DNA from 3 places in the Arthrobacter sp. A5 genome. Region 3 is predicted to be linked to each of the others. Evidence: riboswitches for the same ligand, from Rfam matches in the RefSeq annotation. Region 3 holds a riboswitch; each other region holds the start of a gene.
The links. Region 3 has a riboswitch for thiamine pyrophosphate ahead of ACLLJI_RS12685 (IS110 family transposase). Riboswitches for the same ligand answer to the same signal wherever they lie in the genome.

Region 1 (5,409 bases), 790 kb from region 3:
GCGCGTGAACAAGCTCGTATCGGGTCGTCGCATACCGTCCCTTGGCCCTGGTTCCCGGCGCCCAATTACCGATAGCACCCGCGTCCCGTAAGCCGATGCAGCAGCGCCGCGCTAGTCCCCCGGCGGAGTCTTCAGCGTCCAAGGGTTTTCCCAGGTTCCGGCTTCTCCCCACTTCATGGTTTCCCTTGGGCATCCTTGACCTCGTCGTCGAACCCGGCCGTCATCCTACGCGCGTGCCCATGCTCTGGGTACAAACAGGTGGCCGCCGGCCGCAGGCCCCCCTCAAGGAATCCGTTTTGTTCAGGCAACGCAAGTACGTCACCGCTGCCACAATTCAGGAAGCAGTAAGTCGGCTGGACCGGTCATCTTCGTTCGGTGGGGCGCCAGCAGCCGGGCGGTCCAGCCCCAGATGACCGCGCAGCGTCGAGGCGGTGTAGCGGGTGCGGAAGAGTCCCCGGCGCTGGAGGACGGGGATGACGTCATCGACGAACTCGTCCAGGGAATCGGGCAGCAGCGGGGGCATCAGGTTGAACCCGTCAGCGCCTCCGGAGCGGAACCAGAGCTCCATCTGGTCAGCGATCTGCTCCGGCGTGCCGACCATGGTGCAGTGGCCCCCTCCTGCGGCCAGGCGCCCCAGCAACTGCCGCACGGTGGGACGTTCGGTTTCAATAATGCGCAATATGGTGGCATAACGGCCCTGCGGCCCAGTAAATTCTGCCGCCGGTGGCAGGGACGGCACGGGGGCGTCCAGCTCCCAGCCGGTACAGTCCTGCTGCACGAACGTGCCCAGCTGTGTCAGGGATTCTCCGGTGGGCAGCAGCGCATCCGTCCGGTCCTGTTTGGCCCGGGCTTCGGCCGCGGTGGAGCCCACATACGTCACCAATCCGGGCATGATCGCTACCTTCTGCGGATTACGCCCGGCAGCAGCGATCCGCTGTTTCATATCCGCATAGTAGGCCTGGGCGCTGGGAAGATCGTAGGCCACGGCGTAAATCCCTTCCGCGTACCGGGCGGCAAGATCCCGGCCGGCCCCGGAAGCACCGGCCTGGAACAGCACGGGGCGTCCCTGCGGGCCCCGGGGCACATTCAAGGGCCCCTCCACCCGGAAGTGGTCCCCCTCATGATGCAACGGCCGGACCAGGGCCGGATCGGCATAGAACCCGGCCCTGTCCCGAACCAGCGCATCATCAGCCCAAGAGTCCCACAACCCCAGCGCTACCTCAATGAACTCCGCAGCGCGGCCGTAGCGCTGCGCGTGGCCGGGCATCGCTTCCAGCCCGTGATTGCGGGCTTCAGCATCGAACATCGACGTGACCACGTTCGCCCCGATCCGCCCGGCACTGATGTGATCCAGGGAGGCGAGCATCCGGGCAGCATGAAAAGGGGAATAAAAGGTCGCCGAGACGGTGCTGATAAGCCCGATGTTTTCCGTTGCCCGGGCCATGGCCGCCAGCGCGGTCAACGGTTCCAGAAACCATCTCGGCCCGGCGCCGACGTCACCGGCGGACTGCCCGTCGGCGAAAAACACGGCATCGAACAAGCCGCGTTCGGCGCTTTGTGCGAGCCGCTCATAATAGCCGATCTCTCCGAGCTGCTCCAGCGGCGATCCGCGCCGCCGCCACGCAGCACCGTGGTGGCCGGCTCCCAGCAGGAAAGCGTTCAAATGCAGTTGCCGATTCCCGTTCATCGCCAGGGCGCCTAGTCCATGACCAGTCCGCCGTCGACCACCAGGTTCTGCCCGGTAACCGACCGCGCCCAAGGCGAGGCGAAAAACAAGATGGCATCGGCGAACTCGGCCGGGGTGGTGACCTTACCCAGGGGGGTCGAAGCGGCAATGTAGTCAAAGACCTCCTCCGGGGTTGCGGCGCTGGCATCAGTGGTGCGCAGCAGGCCGCCGGAGACCATGTTCACGGCAATATTGTGCTGCCCCAGATCCTTGGCCATGGTGCGCGTCAAGGACAGCAGGGCGGCCTTGGCCGCGGTGTAGTCGTGGTACGGGACCACCGGGTTCTGGAACAGATTGGTCCCAACGTTGATGATGCGCCCAAACCCGTGGCCGCGCATCCCCTCCAAAGCCTGCTGGGTCGTGGTCAAAGCACCCCGGACACTGCCGGCGAACTGTGCCTCGAACTCCGCCCATGAAATATCCCCGGCACCGGAGCGGGCATCCCCGTTAAACGAGAAATCGGCCAGCGCATTATTGACCACAGTGGTGACGGCGGAACCGAAATGGGACCTGGCCTGCTCCAGCAAAACCGACACCTGACCGGCGTCGGTGACGTCAGCCTGCAGAGCAACAGCGCGCTCGGGGCCATAACCGGCGGCCAGTTCCCCGGCGGCTTCGGCACTGCGGCGGTAATTGATGACCACCCGCGCCCCCCGGCCCGCGAACGCCTGCACAATACTGCTGCCCAGGCCCCGCCCGCCGCCGGTCACAAGAACAATTTGTTCTGCCAGTTCCATCAGTTTCTTCACCTTCGGATAAGGCGAAAGGATGCGATCCGGACGCCAGGACCGTGCGAACCGTTGCAGGACATCCCTTCGCTAGTGTCAACTAGATCAGGTTCAACGGGTGTCATCTCAGCCGGGCCAATAAAGCCGCCCGGCACCCCGTGTCACTGGGAGCGAGTATATACCCATCCCGCGGCCAAACCAGCGCCCGCACCTGGCCGTGCGGCCGCCGTGCCCTGCCCGAACCGCTTCCCAAACGGCTCCCGTCCCGGACACCGCGGCGCGACCACCGGACCTCCCGTACCGCGGGCACCGGTACCCCCGTGGACCGGCCGGCCCTGCAAACCACCAAAACAGACACCTCCAATAACCGCATCAACATACAGGGGTTAGCGGCCCAACAGTGCAAACCTGCCGCCGCCGGCTAGCCTGCGTGCTGATCCGCGTGGGGGTCGGGGATGCCGATGTACTGCGTGTAGAGGTATTCCTGGATTCCTCGCAGACCGCGACATTGCCGTGGGGTAAACGTGGGGTGGCCGTCGATGCAATCAGGCACCATGACAATCACTGCGCGTGCCTCAGCCTGAATTCAGGCCCAGTAACCCCGTAACCGAAGGGACCATGGGCAAGGAATCGCACACTTCGGTAGTCACCGGGGGCGCACCGAAGGCGGCCGGCTTCTCAGGGCGTCCGTAGTCGACAGCACGAGCCTTCAGCTCCTGCTGGGAGCTTGCCTGGACCGCGACGCGCGAAGCATCCGCAGAGCCGTTTCGGTCCATTAACACGCGATTCCCGCACAGATCACTAGCAACGTCTTTTTACCGGGGGCGCGACGGCCGGTCTGAGAGTGGCTTCGTCATCGAGACCTGACTGACACATCACGGTCAAGTCCCGCTGCCCCGACACCCGATCCATCAGGACGGCCTGGTCACTGACCTCGCAGCAGTGCCGCGCTAGATCGCCCGCATGCGGTTGTTCCGCGGGTTGTGTTCGAGCTCTGCAAGACCCAGCGCTTCCAGAAGCGGAGGTAGGTACATGCCGACCCTGCCGCGATATCCCTTTTTGAGCCCATACCAACCACCCACGGGATTCGTAATGGCCCGACCCCAGGACTCCACCGTGCCGTCCTTGGCGGATTTCTGTTCGTCCGCGCTGCCGAGTTCCACCCAGTCGCCACGGTCGCGGAGCATGGCGTGCAGCTCGCCAACAATCCGCAGCTGGTACTTCAACACCGTCTTGCCCACGGTGCAGACCAGCTCTTGCGGGTCGGGACCTTCGTCGCGGTACATCGTGTACTCAGACGTCCCCGGCGGAGTCTTCAGTGTCCACGGGTTTTCCCTGGTGCCGGCTGCTCCCCAATTAACCGTTGCCATGGGCATCCTTGTCCTCGTCGTCGAACCCTGCCGTCATCCTACGCGAGTGCCCATGTTCTGGGTACGAACTGGAGGCCGCCGGCCGCAGGCCCCCGTCAAGGAGTCCCTTTCTTTCAGGCAAGTACGCTGAAGCCTGTGGACACGTTTCATCTGCCGTTGCCCGTGGTCAGGGAAGCTATCTCGGACAGTGAGCGGCGCAGCTCCCGGTAGCGTTCGGCCCCTAGCGCCTCGGACCAGCGCCGCTCGGTTTCGGCGATGATGTGTCGCGAAAGGTCCACGGCGGCGCTTCCTGCCGCCGTCAATGTCACTACCTTGGCTCGCTTGTCGGCAGGATCTGGAGCGATGCCAACATAACCTCCCCGTTCCAGATACTTCATGAATTGGCCGATTCCGGCTTTGGTGATGGCGGCGCGCTCGGCCAACTCGGTCAGCCGGATCCCATCCTTGGGAATTAGCGACATCACCCGGTAGTGCGAGGCCCTGAGGCCCGGGATGAACCCTGCCTTGATGGCTGATCTCATGCTCCCAAAGGCGCCGGCCAGAAGGTCTGCAATGTGTGGCAGGGATTCTCGAGCTGTGGAAGCATTGACATGAGTCATAAAGCAACTTTACTATTTATTCGGTAAACCTAGTTTACTAATATGGTCCGGCTTTCGAGCCGGGGCTTGCGGCTCCCATTGAAAGGGCGCATCAGGCAGATGCCCATACTCGAGAACATGGATGCCTTGGGTACCGCCTCGATGGAGGCTGGAAAGCTGGCCGCCCTGGCTGCTGCGGCTCTCCGGTAATCGGCCGTCGAGCTCCTGTCAGCCAGGGCTACGGAGATCTCGTTTCCGATGTTCAACATGACCACGGGCGGCCTTTGGCGGGTCGAAGGGACGGTGCGTACCGCCTCCGGTGCTGTCAATGGCCCCGATTCGGCGGCCTCAGGCTTCAGTATGGTTGTCAAGCTCGTCCAGTCCCCGCTTCTATGGAGCGGCATGGAGCAGGTTCCCCTCCACTTCCGGGAATAGCTGGCGCACCATTACCGGTGGCGCACGGAGGCCGAAGTCTATGCCTCCGAACGGGCAGCAGCGATGTAAAAGAATCTCGGCCCGGCCATATCCGCGGCAAGGGACGCCGCCAGATTGGGGTTCTACCTGGACGGGGCCACTATGATTTTCATGTCTGGCATTCGTGGCGAAGATCTGTGGCGGGTCCCGGTCGTGGCCCAATCCGCGGATCGGCGCCTGATCGCCGGCCTTCGCTCCTTGGCCGACCGGTCCTATGAACTGGCCGACGAGATGCCCGCCCTTCCGGTTCTGCCTGCCCACGGCGCCGCCAGTCCGCAAAATCTCCTGGTCGAAAGCACCGGACATGTCCGGGGCGGATCCACCAACTTCGCGCTCATCGGCTGGGGGCTGTACGGGGGAGCCTGTGCCGCCTTCGATCTGGGCCAACTGCTGGCTGGCTGGCTGGGTCAACCAGGGAACTCTGGCCGGGGCGAGCTCTACCGCCTGGAGCCCCTATGCTTCCAGGCGTACTGCGAGGGCCTGGCCATCTCTGGCGCCGACATCCCGGAAGAGATAGTGCGACGCGGGCACGC
Region 2 (5,409 bases), 1.4 Mb from region 3:
GGCGACATCAAATTCGTCACCTCCACCCTGTTCGACATCGGCGTGTATATGGTCGTGGTCGGACTGGTGATGGACGTCCTGCGCAGCCTGGGGCGGAAATCGACCAGTATGAAGAGGACACCGAGCCCGGCGGCGCCGCGGCCATCGAGGACGAATCGCTGGAGGTGGGCCCGTGAATGCGAACATGACGCTACTGCTGGTGATGGGCGTGCTGTACGCAGCCGGTATCTACCTGCTGTTGGAACGCAGTCTTACCCGGGTGCTGCTCGGGCTGGTGCTGCTGGCCAATGCCACAAACATTCTGCTGCTGTCCACCGGCGGGTACGCCGGCTTGGTGCCGATTTTGGCAAAGGTATTCCGGCGCAGGAATACAACGACTCGCTCCCGCAGGCACTGATTCTGACTTCCATTGTCATTTCCTTCGCGGTGACGTCCTTCCTGCTCGGGCTGATTTACCGGTCCTGGCTGCTGGGCCGGCAGGACGAAATCCAGGACGATGTGGAGGATCCAGGGGTGGCCACGCAGGACAATTTTGACGCCGAAGAAGACTCGGAGATAGCCATGGAAACCACGGAGTTCGGCGACGAGGAAAAGCCTGCCGCCCAAACGCCGGGTGACCACAGGACAGACCCGCGCCCCACCGACGGAGGGAGCCGGAAGTGAACGTCACCGCTTTCGCACCCCTCGCCGTCGTCCTGCCCTTCCTGGGAGCCGCAGCGGCCTTCCTGCTGATCCGCCATCCCCGTGCCCAGCGCACCATGAGCATCTCGGTGCTGGCCTTTACGCTGCTGGTGGAGGTGCTGCTGCTGGCCTCCGTCTGGCAGAGCGGGGCGATGGCGGTTCCGCTGGGCAGCCATCAGCCTTTCCGTGTTGATCTACGCGACCGGGCAGGGCGAGGCCGACGGCGACGAAGAGGGTCCCGTTTCGGTGTTCCATCCGACGTACCTGATTCTGGTGGCGGGCGTCTCCAATGCCTTCCTGTCCGGGGATCTGTTCAATCTCTACGTGGGGTTTGAGATTCTGCTGACCGCCAGCTATGTACTGATGACCCTCGGGGGTACGGGGGAGCGGATCCGGGCCGGCGTGACCTACGTGGTGGTCAGCGTCGTGTCCTCGCTGCTGTTCCTGAGCGCCATCGCGATGATCTACGCCGCCACCGGCACCATCAACATGGCGGACCTGGCCGTCAAGCTGGCGCACCTGGACCCGGGGACGCAGACCCTGATGCACGTCGGTAAAACACCTGGAAGCTCGCGGTCACGATGTCCCGAATAAAAATCAGCGCAAAGACGAACGCCTTAACGACGTTGAAGCGGCCGCTGAGTTCGACGGGAGGAAGGTAGAACAGCCGGGATATGCCCAGTGCGATCAGGGCGCCGAACACCAAATTGCCCACGCTGAAGTCGCGCCACAGCGCACCCCAGATGATCAGCAGCCAGATCAGCAGGGGAAGTTCCTGCCGGAGCGGGACTCTTTTTCGCGTCATTTGCCCGCCGCCGTTCCGCCCAGCACCGCTGCAATGTACGCACCACGGTCCAGCATCTCGCTTGCGGCCGAATTGGTCAGCTGGAACAGCGGACCGGCGAATACGGTCAGGGCAAGCCCCAGACCCACCAGCCCCATCGTCGAGCCGACCATCATTTTCGGCAGCAGCGGAACGGTGCCTTTGCCCTGGAAACGCCCCGACGCGGTGTTGCTGACGTACTTGCTGGTGCGCAGCGCCGTCGTCCCGTCGGGTTTGGTGGCCAGCAGCACGGGATCCGGCAGTTCGGCGTCCTGTGGGGTGCGCCAGAATGCGCGGTTCCAGACGCGTGCCATGGCCAGCAGCGTCAGCAGGCTCGCCAACACCCGTGTGCGCGGCGTGGAAGCGTGGCTGATCCGGGTGATGGGCACTCAAGAGGAGGTGGCCGCCCTGCGGGCCGAAACGGGCAGGGCTAAGCCATGAACGCGATGACGTTGGTGCTCGTGATCGTGACGGTAATTCTGTCCCTGGCGGCCGCGGGCGCCATCTACCGGATGGCAGTTGGGCCGTCCCTGCTGGACCGGGTGCTGGCAGCGGATGTCCTGCTGGCCATCGTGGGGGCGGCGCTGGCCACCGATATGGCGGTGAATCACCACCTGCACAGTCTGGCGCTGCTGGTGGCACTGAGCCTCATCGGTTTCATCGGCTCGGTGACCGTAGCACGCTTCGTCTTGGACCGGAAAGGTTAGGAATGAACGGACCTGCAGCAGCCGTCGATGACATCATCGACGTCCTGAGCATCATCTTCATTCTGGTGGGCGCGCTGATGTCCCTGGCCGCCACCATCGGGCTATTGCGGTTTCCGGACCTGATGAGCCGGATGCATGCGGCCACCAAGCCCCAGGTGCTCGGTCTGCTCCTGCTGCTGGCGGCAGTGGGGCTGCAGCAACGCGACTGGGCGGTACTGCCGGTGCTGCTGGTGGCCTGGATATTCCAGCTGCTGACCGTGCCCGTCTCGGCGCACATGGTCGGACGCGCCGGCTACCGGACCAAGCACCTGCGCCAGGACATGCTCAGCGTCGACGAACTGGACGACGTGGTGGCAGCGGCGCACGCGAGGCGGTCCGTGGGAGGCCGGACCGGACACACACTGACCAGGACACCTACGAAACCGGAAACTGAGGCGCCCGTCCCGGCGGGCTAAACCTCGTTCGGGCTCTTGTTGATCCGGGCGATTGCCTTCTGCGTCCCGCGGCCGGCGATGACCTGGATGATGGCGGCGACGGCGGAGGAGACCAGCGCGAAGGTCAGCGCCGAGCGCAGGCTGTACTCCAGGTTGGTGCCGTCCTTCGGTGGCTTCTTCCCGGTGCTTTTCTGCCACACCAGGTCCACAGTCTTGTTGGCGAGGAACCCCGCACCGATGCTAACTCCGGTCCCCAGCAGTTTCAGCAGGATGTTCATGTGGCCTCCTCGGGGCTTACCGGGTCGGTACCCGGTGGGGATAAAACGTCGCTCACAACGAAAAAGAAAAAATGTGCACATGCCGCCCGGCGTCGGAACCGAAGCCCCAGCCGACCGGCTATCCGACAGCCTAGCGCGAACAGCGGCCGTTGCACGAGACCGATGAGATGCCGCGCACGGGCACGGAGTCCGGTGTAGGCTGGGAGTTGCAATTAACACGACAGGGGAGCGCCGGATCCGTCCAACGGAACCGGGCGCTGAGAGTGCGGACAGCCGCAGACCCTCGAACCTGATCCGGCTAGTACCGGCGAAGGGAGTCGAGTTCTCTTCGGCATGCGGTGCCCTGCAAGCACCCTGCCGCCCCTCCTGAAAAGGAGGAAACGCAATGAGTAAGACACACGCGGGCGGAAACGGCCCCGAATCCACACCGACATCGCCGGACCCCGGATCGACACAGCCATTGGGCAGCGCCACAGGTGCCCGGACCGCCTCAAACTGGCGGGTCGTTGACATCGTCGTCGCCTCCGTCCTGGCCGTCGCCGTCGGCGTCATTTTCTGGCTCTGGTCCGCCGGCTACGCGGGCATTTCCATTATCACTGCGGCCTTTCCGCCGCTGGGCGGGCTCTATGGCGGCGGCTGGCTGATTGCGGGTGTGATCGGCGGGCTGGTGATCCGCAAACCCGGCGCGGCGCTGTACTGCGAAATTATCGCCGCCTTGGTCGAGGCGTTACTTGGCTCACATTTCGGCCTTACCGTGCTGCTGTCGGGCCTGGTGCAGGGTATCGGCGCGGAGCTGGCCTTCGCCGTCTTCCGGTACCGCAAATTCAACCTGCCGATTGCCCTGCTGGCCGGGGCGATGGCCGGTGTGGCCATGGGAATTCTGGATAATCTGGGGTACAACGCGGAATGGGATGTGGCGTGGAAGACCGTTTACCTGGTCTTCGGCGCGGTCTCCGGTGCACTCATCGCCGGGCTGCTCTCCTGGCTTGCGGTCCGCGGACTCGCGAAGACGGGTGCGCTGGCCAATCTGGCGTCCCGGCGGGCCGCGGCGGAGTCTGCGTTCTAGGACATGGCTAGCTACGACAACGGCGGAACCCGGGAGGGCGTTCGGGCCGCCGCGGTTTCCGCGAAAGGTTGGGGCTGGCAGCATTCCGGGCGCGCGGCGCAGGCCGTCCACGATCTGGAACTGGAGATCTCCCCGGGGGAGCGCGTGCTGCTGCTGGGGCCCTCGGGGGCCGGAAAATCCACCCTGCTGCATGCCCTCGCCGGGGTGCTGGGGGCGGATCAGGATGCAGCGGAGTCGGGCCTGCTGACGGTCGACGGCGAAAATCCCGCCGCCCGCCGCGGGCGTGCCGGCCTGATGCAGCAGGATCCGGAAGCGCAGGTGGTGCTCTCGCGGATCGGTGACGATGTGGCGTTCGGTGCGGAAAATCTTGCCGTTCCCCGGGACGAGATCTGGCGCCGGGTCGTCGGCGCACTCGATGCCGTCGGACTGGATTTTCCACTGGACCGTGCCACCTCGGCACTCTCCGGCGGGCAGAAACAGCGCCTTGGTCTGGCCGGTATTCTGGCCATGCAGCCGGGTCTGCTGCTGCTGGACGAACCCACCGCGAACCTTGATCCCGCCGGGGTGCTTGAGGTCCGCGACGCCGTGCTGCGGATGCTGGACCGGACCGGGGCCACGATGGTGGTGGTCGAGCACAGGGTGGCGGTCTGGGTGGATGCGGTGGACCGGATCGTGGTGCTCGCGCCAGGGGACCGGGGCCACGGCGGCGGAGTGCTGATTGACGGTCCGCCCCGCCAGGTGCTGATGCAGGCCCGGCAAATGCTGACCGGCGCGGGAGTCTGGGTGCCCGGCTATGTGCCCGCCACCCGCCCGCGCACCCGTACCGGGGCCGAAATGCTCCGCGGGCCCGCTGCTGGCGCTGCGGTCCAGACATCCTTCGGGTATGTCAGTCCGGCGTCGAGCGGCCCCGGCAGTCTGGCCGGCGGCAGCTCCGGCAGCGGGGATCTACTGCTGCACGCTGGGCAGCTCGCGGTGTCGCGGCAGGCAACGGATAGCCGAAAGCGCGGCCGTGCCGCACGGCACCCGGCCATAGCGGCGTCGTCGGGCGTCGACCTGACGGTGACCGCAGGTTCGGCGCTGAGCATCACGGGGCCAAACGGTGCCGGGAAATCGACGCTCGCCCTCACCTTGGGCGGATTGCTGCCGCCGTTGGACGGAGAGCTGCGCGCCGGCAAAGGACTGCGCCGTGGGGCCGGACCGGAACCCCATCGGTGGAGGGGAGGAGAGCTGATCCAGCGCATCGGCACCGTGTTCCAGGAGCCCGAGCATCAGTTCATCACCGGGCGTGTGCTGGACGAGCTGAATTTCGGACCGAAAATCCTGGGCCGGGGGTCCGATCGGGTGGGGGAGCTGCTGGAACGGCTACGGCTGACGCATCTGACCGAGGCCAACCCGTACACGCTCTCCGGCGGTGAGAAAC
Region 3 (5,409 bases):
CGCCGGTGACGGATGAGTCCCGCCGCCAGGCACGTCGAATGCGGCTGCAGGCCCCGCCGTGGGAAGCTCCGCTGGAGATAGTGCCCGGCGTCCCGACATTGGTGCTGACCGGCGGATGGGAGCCGCTGTACGAGGAAATCGCGCAATACCTGGCCTCCACCGGCGCCGTGCACCGCATTACCGCCGGCGGCCACCAGCCGCAGGAGACAGACGCCGGCGATCGCCTGATCCGGGACTTCCTGCGCGCCCACCGCTGCGTCTGACTCCCCGCACCGCCTGGCTCACCGCTCCGCGCGGCCTGCTGCTCAGCCTGACCAACGGCTGTCCGGGCCCATCGCGGTCCGGGCCTGCTTCGCCGCCCGTCGTGAGCCGCCCGGGCCCTGGGAGAGGTCCGAGTAGGGGACCCCTGGGAATCGACCAGGTTCCGGGTGTGGCGTGACGACCAGCTCCGGGACGCCGAAATTTCGGCGTCCCGGGGCTAAAGGGGGCAGATTTCAGATCGCGGCGCGGGTCCGGCGGCAAAAGATGCGCGCAGCAGGCTGGGAACGGCGCCGACTCAGCCGGCCAACTCCGCGGCTGACTTCCGTAGTTCGATTTTCGGCAGGTAGACCTTGCCGCCCGCCTCGCGGAACTCTGCGGACTTTTGGTTCATGCCCGCAATAACTTCCTGCTCGCTCATCGAGCCGTATTTATCCCGGATGTCCTGGCTGATTCGCATGGAACAGAATTTGGGGCCGCACATCGAACAGAAATGCGCAGTCTTGGCCGGCTCGGCGGGAAGCGTCTCGTCGTGGAACGCCTCCGCCGTCGCCGGGTCCAAAGAAAGAGCAAACTGATCGCGCCAGCGGAACTCAAAGCGCGCCTTGGACAAGGCGTCATCGCGCAGATGGGCTCCCGGATGACCCTTGGCCAGGTCCGCGGCGTGGGCGGCAATCTTGTACGTGATCACGCCGGTCTTCACGTCGTCCTTGTTCGGAAGGCCCAGATGCTCTTTCGGCGTTACGTAGCACAGCATCGCCGTTCCATAGCGGGCAATTTCGGTCGCACCGATGGCTGAAGTGATGTGGTCATAGCCGGGTGCCACGTCCGTGACCAACGGACCAAGAGTGTAGAACGGAGCGCCGTCGCACAATCGCTGTTGCCGCTCCACGTTTTCGCGCACCAGATGGAAGGGGATGTGTCCCGGACCCTCCACCATGCCCTGCACGTCATACTTCCAGGCGCGCTTGGTCAGCTCAGCCAGGGTATCCAGCTCGGCGAACTGTGCCGCGTCGTTGGCATCCGCCGTCGAACCCGGACGCAGTCCGTCACCGAGCGAAAAGGCAACGTCGTAGCGCGCAAAGATTTCACACAGCTCGTCAAAGTGCGTGTACAGAAAATTTTCCCGGTGCTGCGACAAACACCAGCCGGCCATGATGGAGCCGCCGCGGGAGACGATCCCGGTGACCCGGTTCGCGGTCAGCGGTACGTACCGCAGCAGCACCCCGGCGTGGATTGTCATGTAGTCAACGCCCTGCTCACATTGCTCGATTACCGTGTCGCGGAAGATATCCCAGGTCAGCGCGTTGGCCTCGCCGTTGACTTTTTCCAGCGCTTGGTAGATCGGCACCGTCCCGATCGGCACGGGCGAGTTGCGGATCAGCCACTCGCGCGTGGTGTGGATATCATCCCCGGTGGACAGGTCCATCACCGTGTCGGCACCCCATTGTGTAGCCCACAGCAGCTTATCCACCTCCTCGGCGATGGAGCTGGTCACGGCGGAGTTCCCGATGTTGGCATTGATTTTCACCAGAAACGCCTTGCCAATGATCATCGGCTCGGACTCGGGATGGTTGACGTTGTTGGGGATGATGGCGCGACCGGCGGCTACCTCCGCACGCACCAGATCCACATCGCAATTCTCGCGCAGCGCCACAAAACGCATTTCATCCGTAATGAGGCCCTGGCGGGCATAATGCATCTGCGTGACGGTTCTGTTGGCGACGGCGCGCCGCGGCTTGAGCGCAACTCCGCGCCATTCCGCCGAGGCAGCACCCCGGCGCTGGGCGGATTTGCCGTCGTCGAGGAGGGTCCGTCCGCGCCCGGAATAGGTCTCGGTATCCTGACGGGCTTGAACCCAGGAGGCCCGGAACGGCTCAAGCCCAACCACCGGATCGCTGCCCGGCCCGGCGGTCCGGTAAATTCGAAACGGCGTATTCGGCACGCCGCCGGGCGAGTCCTCCAGCGCAATTTCGGTTACCGGAACCCGCAGTCCGGACGAAGCGTCCTCGACGAACCCCAATGAGTGGGACCTCAGGGACTGGGTCTCCACCAGTTGTTGTTCCGGGGAGGTGTCCCTATGTTTTTGTCAAGCCGCTTTTGGGGTTTTTTTCTTCGTAGATGCTCATGTCTCTGAGCATGGCGAAGAGCATGTCGCAGCGGCGCCGGGCCAGGGCGATCAGGGCCTGGTTGTGGCGTTTCCCTTGGGCGCGTTTTCGGTCGTAGTAGTCCCGTGAGGTGGGGTCCTTGAGGGCGGCGAACGCGGACAGGAAGAGAGCGCGCTTGAGGATCTTGTTGCCCTTCCTGGAGGGGTGGTCTCCCCGGATGGACGTCCCTGATCGCCAGGTCACCGGCGCCAGTCCGGAATAGGAGGCCAGATGCCCGGCGGTGGCGAAGTGTTTACCGACGACTTCGGTGAGGATCCTGGCTTCGGTCCTGATCCCGACCGCCGGTATCGAGCTCAGGACGAGGTGAAGAGGGTGGGCCTCCACGAGCGCCTCGACCCGGGTATGGCCTTCGACACGGGCTTTACGCAGACCGGCGAGCATGCCTGCCAGTTGGGGCAGCACGATGCCGGCTCCGGCGGTGCCGGCGACGACCACGGTTTGCTCGCCGAGGGCGGTAAAGATATCGGCTGCCCAGTGTTTGCCTGCCCGCGGGGCGAACTTGGCCAGGTACGTGGCCACCCGTGCCTGGCCGGCGGTCTTCAGTGCGGTGGGGGTCGGATATTTCACCAGCATCTCCGCCATTGCCGGGTGGTCCAGGTGTGCGCCGATCACCCGTTCGAGGGCCGGGTGGATCTGGGTCAGAAGCCCGCGGATACGGTTTGATGTAGCGGTGGTCTGCTGGGTCAGATCATCATCAAAACCGCACAGCATCGACAGCTCGGCGATCTGCTCATCGGCGACCTCGATCGAGCGCAGGGTGTGCGGCATCGTCCGGGCTGCCTCGGCGATGATGTACGCGTCCCGGGCATCGGTTTTAGCCTCGCCGGGGTGCAGATCCGCGATCCGGCGCATCGCCAACCCGGGCAGGTAACCGACCAGGATTCCGGCGGCCCGGGCCGTCGCCACCGGCAGCGCACCAATGGTGGCGGGCTGGTCCACGACCAGCAGTAGCGTGCCGTTTTTGGCCAGTGTGTCGATGATCGCCCGCAGCTTCGCTTCGTCCTGAGGCAAAGCCTTATCGAGCAGCTTCTTCCCGGATTTATCCAGCGCCACCGCGTGGTGATTGCTCTTGCCGACATCGACTCCGCTGAAGACATCGATACTCTCGTAATCCTTAATCAACCTCAAAACCTCCCGCATCCGAGACCTGTAAAACAGCGCTGGTCTGTCCTGCGGCGACAAGAGTCGGCATCCACGTTACGGCTGACCTGCCACGATAAAAACTGCCGCTGGTCCGGTCCCTATTAGCGATCCCCTGACACCTATCGGATCCCGGTGACATCACCCCCCGGATCATTGAAGACTGGGGGCATAAATCATGCCGGGAACCAACAGGCCAGCAACCCAATTCTTACTCAATTAGGGGCTACTAAAAAGGTACCGGGGGATTCCGGGGCGCGGCCTGTGACGGCCTGGACCATTCCGGCGCTGGCACCGGCACTGGCACTGGCACTGCTGGCTGTACCGGAAGGGGATGGGCATTCGGGTCTTCCGTGGACGGATTCTGGGCTGAGCCGAACGGCAAAATACTCATTGCTGGTACTCACTTCCTTCGCCGGCATTACCCGGACAGGTTCAACGGTCGCAGACTGCATCAGCCCGATCTCAGCCCCTGCAACAGGGCTCCCGTGTGGTCGTAACCGAACATACACGGGGAATACCGTCGGTGGCCAGTCGTAGGCTCAATACATGCTTGAATTACGTCCGGCCGCCTTGGCCGAATTTTCCCTGCTGCCGGCCATCGAGGCCGCTTCGGATACCATCCTGACCGAAATTGCCGGCCAGCGCCTGACGCGCCCTATGCCGTCCGGGGCCGGCGCCGCGGAGTTCGCCGCGGCGTTGCACATCATGGTCGCCGGCAGACCTGCGGTGGCCTTCGTCAGGCTGGAGGAAGTCGATGGCCAGGCCCATCTGGAACAGCTCTCCGTACAGCCGGACTTCGCCCGACACGGGATAGGCCGCGCGCTGATCCACGCCGCGGTCGCTTGGGCCAGGGAGTGTGGGTACCACGCGATGACGCTCACCACCTTCGCCGACGTGCCGTTTAATGCGCCGTTTTATGCCAGCTGCGGCTTCGCCGTGGACAGTTCGCCGGGCCCGGAACTTCTCCGGCGCCGCAATCACGAACGCGAGCTCGGCCTGGATGCGCTGGGGGATCGTGTGGTGATGCGGATCAGCCTCGATGGCAAATACCCCCAGGCGTAAAGCACCCGCTCATCGTCCGGGACGGTTCCGGCGTTTTACCGCAGCGTCGGGCTGCCCCGGCAGGTTCACCGGGCGTCGGGCCGGCCCTGGTGCTTCACCGGAAGCCTCGTCATGAACTGACGCTTCAACCTGAAGTTTCGTCGACATGGAATAAATTGAAGCTTCAAGTAATTGATCTGGATAAGGGCCACGAACAGCACGTCGGCCACCAGTCGAATCCAACGCATATCACCGCAGCGGCCGAGGCTGTCACATCACCCACCGACACCGTCAGGAGCATGACATGACCCCCACCACCTCGCCCCAGGACCTGCTCCCGGCCGACCTCGCCATGAGCACCGTGCTGCTTAAAGTGGGGGACATGAATGTCATGTCCGCCTACTATCAGCAGGCGCTGGGCCTGGATATCGTCACTGAGGCCGACGGCGGTCTTTACCTGGGACGGGAAAGTACTGCGCTGGTGCATCTCGCCCCGGCGCCGGGGCTGCAGGTGGGCCGCCGCGGGGAGGCCGGCCTGTTCCACACGGCGCTGCTGTTCGAGGACCAGGCCTCTCTGGCGGCCACGGTCGCCAGCGCCGCGCAGTTTGAGCCGCACGCCTTCGTCGGCAGCGCCGACCATCTGGTCAGCGAGGCGTTTTACTTCACCGATCCGGAGGGCAACGGCATCGAGTTGTACTACGACAGGCCGCGGACGCAATGGCAGTGGGAGGACGGGCAGGTGGCCATGGACTCGCTGGCCCTGTCCCCGCAGCAGTACCTCGACGAGCACCTCACCGAA

Region 1: another riboswitch for thiamine pyrophosphate. It lies ahead of ACLLJI_RS16375 (3-oxoacyl-ACP reductase); the one in region 3 lies ahead of ACLLJI_RS12685 (IS110 family transposase).
Region 2: another riboswitch for thiamine pyrophosphate. It lies ahead of ACLLJI_RS19340 (ECF transporter S component); the one in region 3 lies ahead of ACLLJI_RS12685 (IS110 family transposase).

Annotation. Positions count from the first base shown of each region.
Region 1 is NZ_CP180316.1:3,465,673-3,471,081, forward strand. It holds gene ACLLJI_RS16370 (LLM class flavin-dependent oxidoreductase) at 335-1,687, opposite strand; gene ACLLJI_RS16375 (3-oxoacyl-ACP reductase) at 1,699-2,463, opposite strand; TPP riboswitch at 2,520-2,623, opposite strand; gene ACLLJI_RS16380 (DUF6855 family protein) at 3,405-3,824, opposite strand; gene ACLLJI_RS16385 (MarR family winged helix-turn-helix transcriptional regulator) at 3,971-4,345, opposite strand; gene ACLLJI_RS16390 (hypothetical protein) at 4,988-5,409, shown strand, end outside.
Region 2 is NZ_CP180316.1:4,075,285-4,080,693, reverse strand. It holds partial or broken gene ACLLJI_RS19385 (Na+/H+ antiporter subunit A) at 1-138, shown strand, start outside; gene ACLLJI_RS19380 (hypothetical protein) at 427-663, shown strand; partial or broken gene ACLLJI_RS19375 (proton-conducting transporter transmembrane domain-containing protein) at 660-1,233, shown strand; partial or broken gene ACLLJI_RS19370 (Na+/H+ antiporter subunit E) at 1,235-1,486, opposite strand; partial or broken gene ACLLJI_RS19365 (Na+/H+ antiporter subunit D) at 1,483-1,848, opposite strand; gene ACLLJI_RS19360 (hypothetical protein) at 1,817-1,945, shown strand; gene ACLLJI_RS19355 (monovalent cation/H+ antiporter complex subunit F) at 1,951-2,211, shown strand; gene mnhG (monovalent cation/H(+) antiporter subunit G) at 2,214-2,666, shown strand; gene ACLLJI_RS19345 (DUF4235 domain-containing protein) at 2,663-2,923, opposite strand; TPP riboswitch at 3,136-3,256, shown strand; gene ACLLJI_RS19340 (ECF transporter S component) at 3,309-3,989, shown strand; gene ACLLJI_RS19335 (ABC transporter ATP-binding protein) at 3,993-5,409, shown strand, end outside.
Region 3 is NZ_CP180316.1:2,671,829-2,677,237, reverse strand. It holds gene ACLLJI_RS12695 (alpha/beta fold hydrolase) at 1-263, shown strand, start outside; gene thiC (phosphomethylpyrimidine synthase ThiC) at 557-2,311, opposite strand; gene ACLLJI_RS12685 (IS110 family transposase) at 2,337-3,566, opposite strand; TPP riboswitch at 3,957-4,066, opposite strand; gene ACLLJI_RS12680 (GNAT family N-acetyltransferase) at 4,116-4,631, shown strand; gene ACLLJI_RS12675 (VOC family protein) at 4,915-5,409, shown strand, end outside.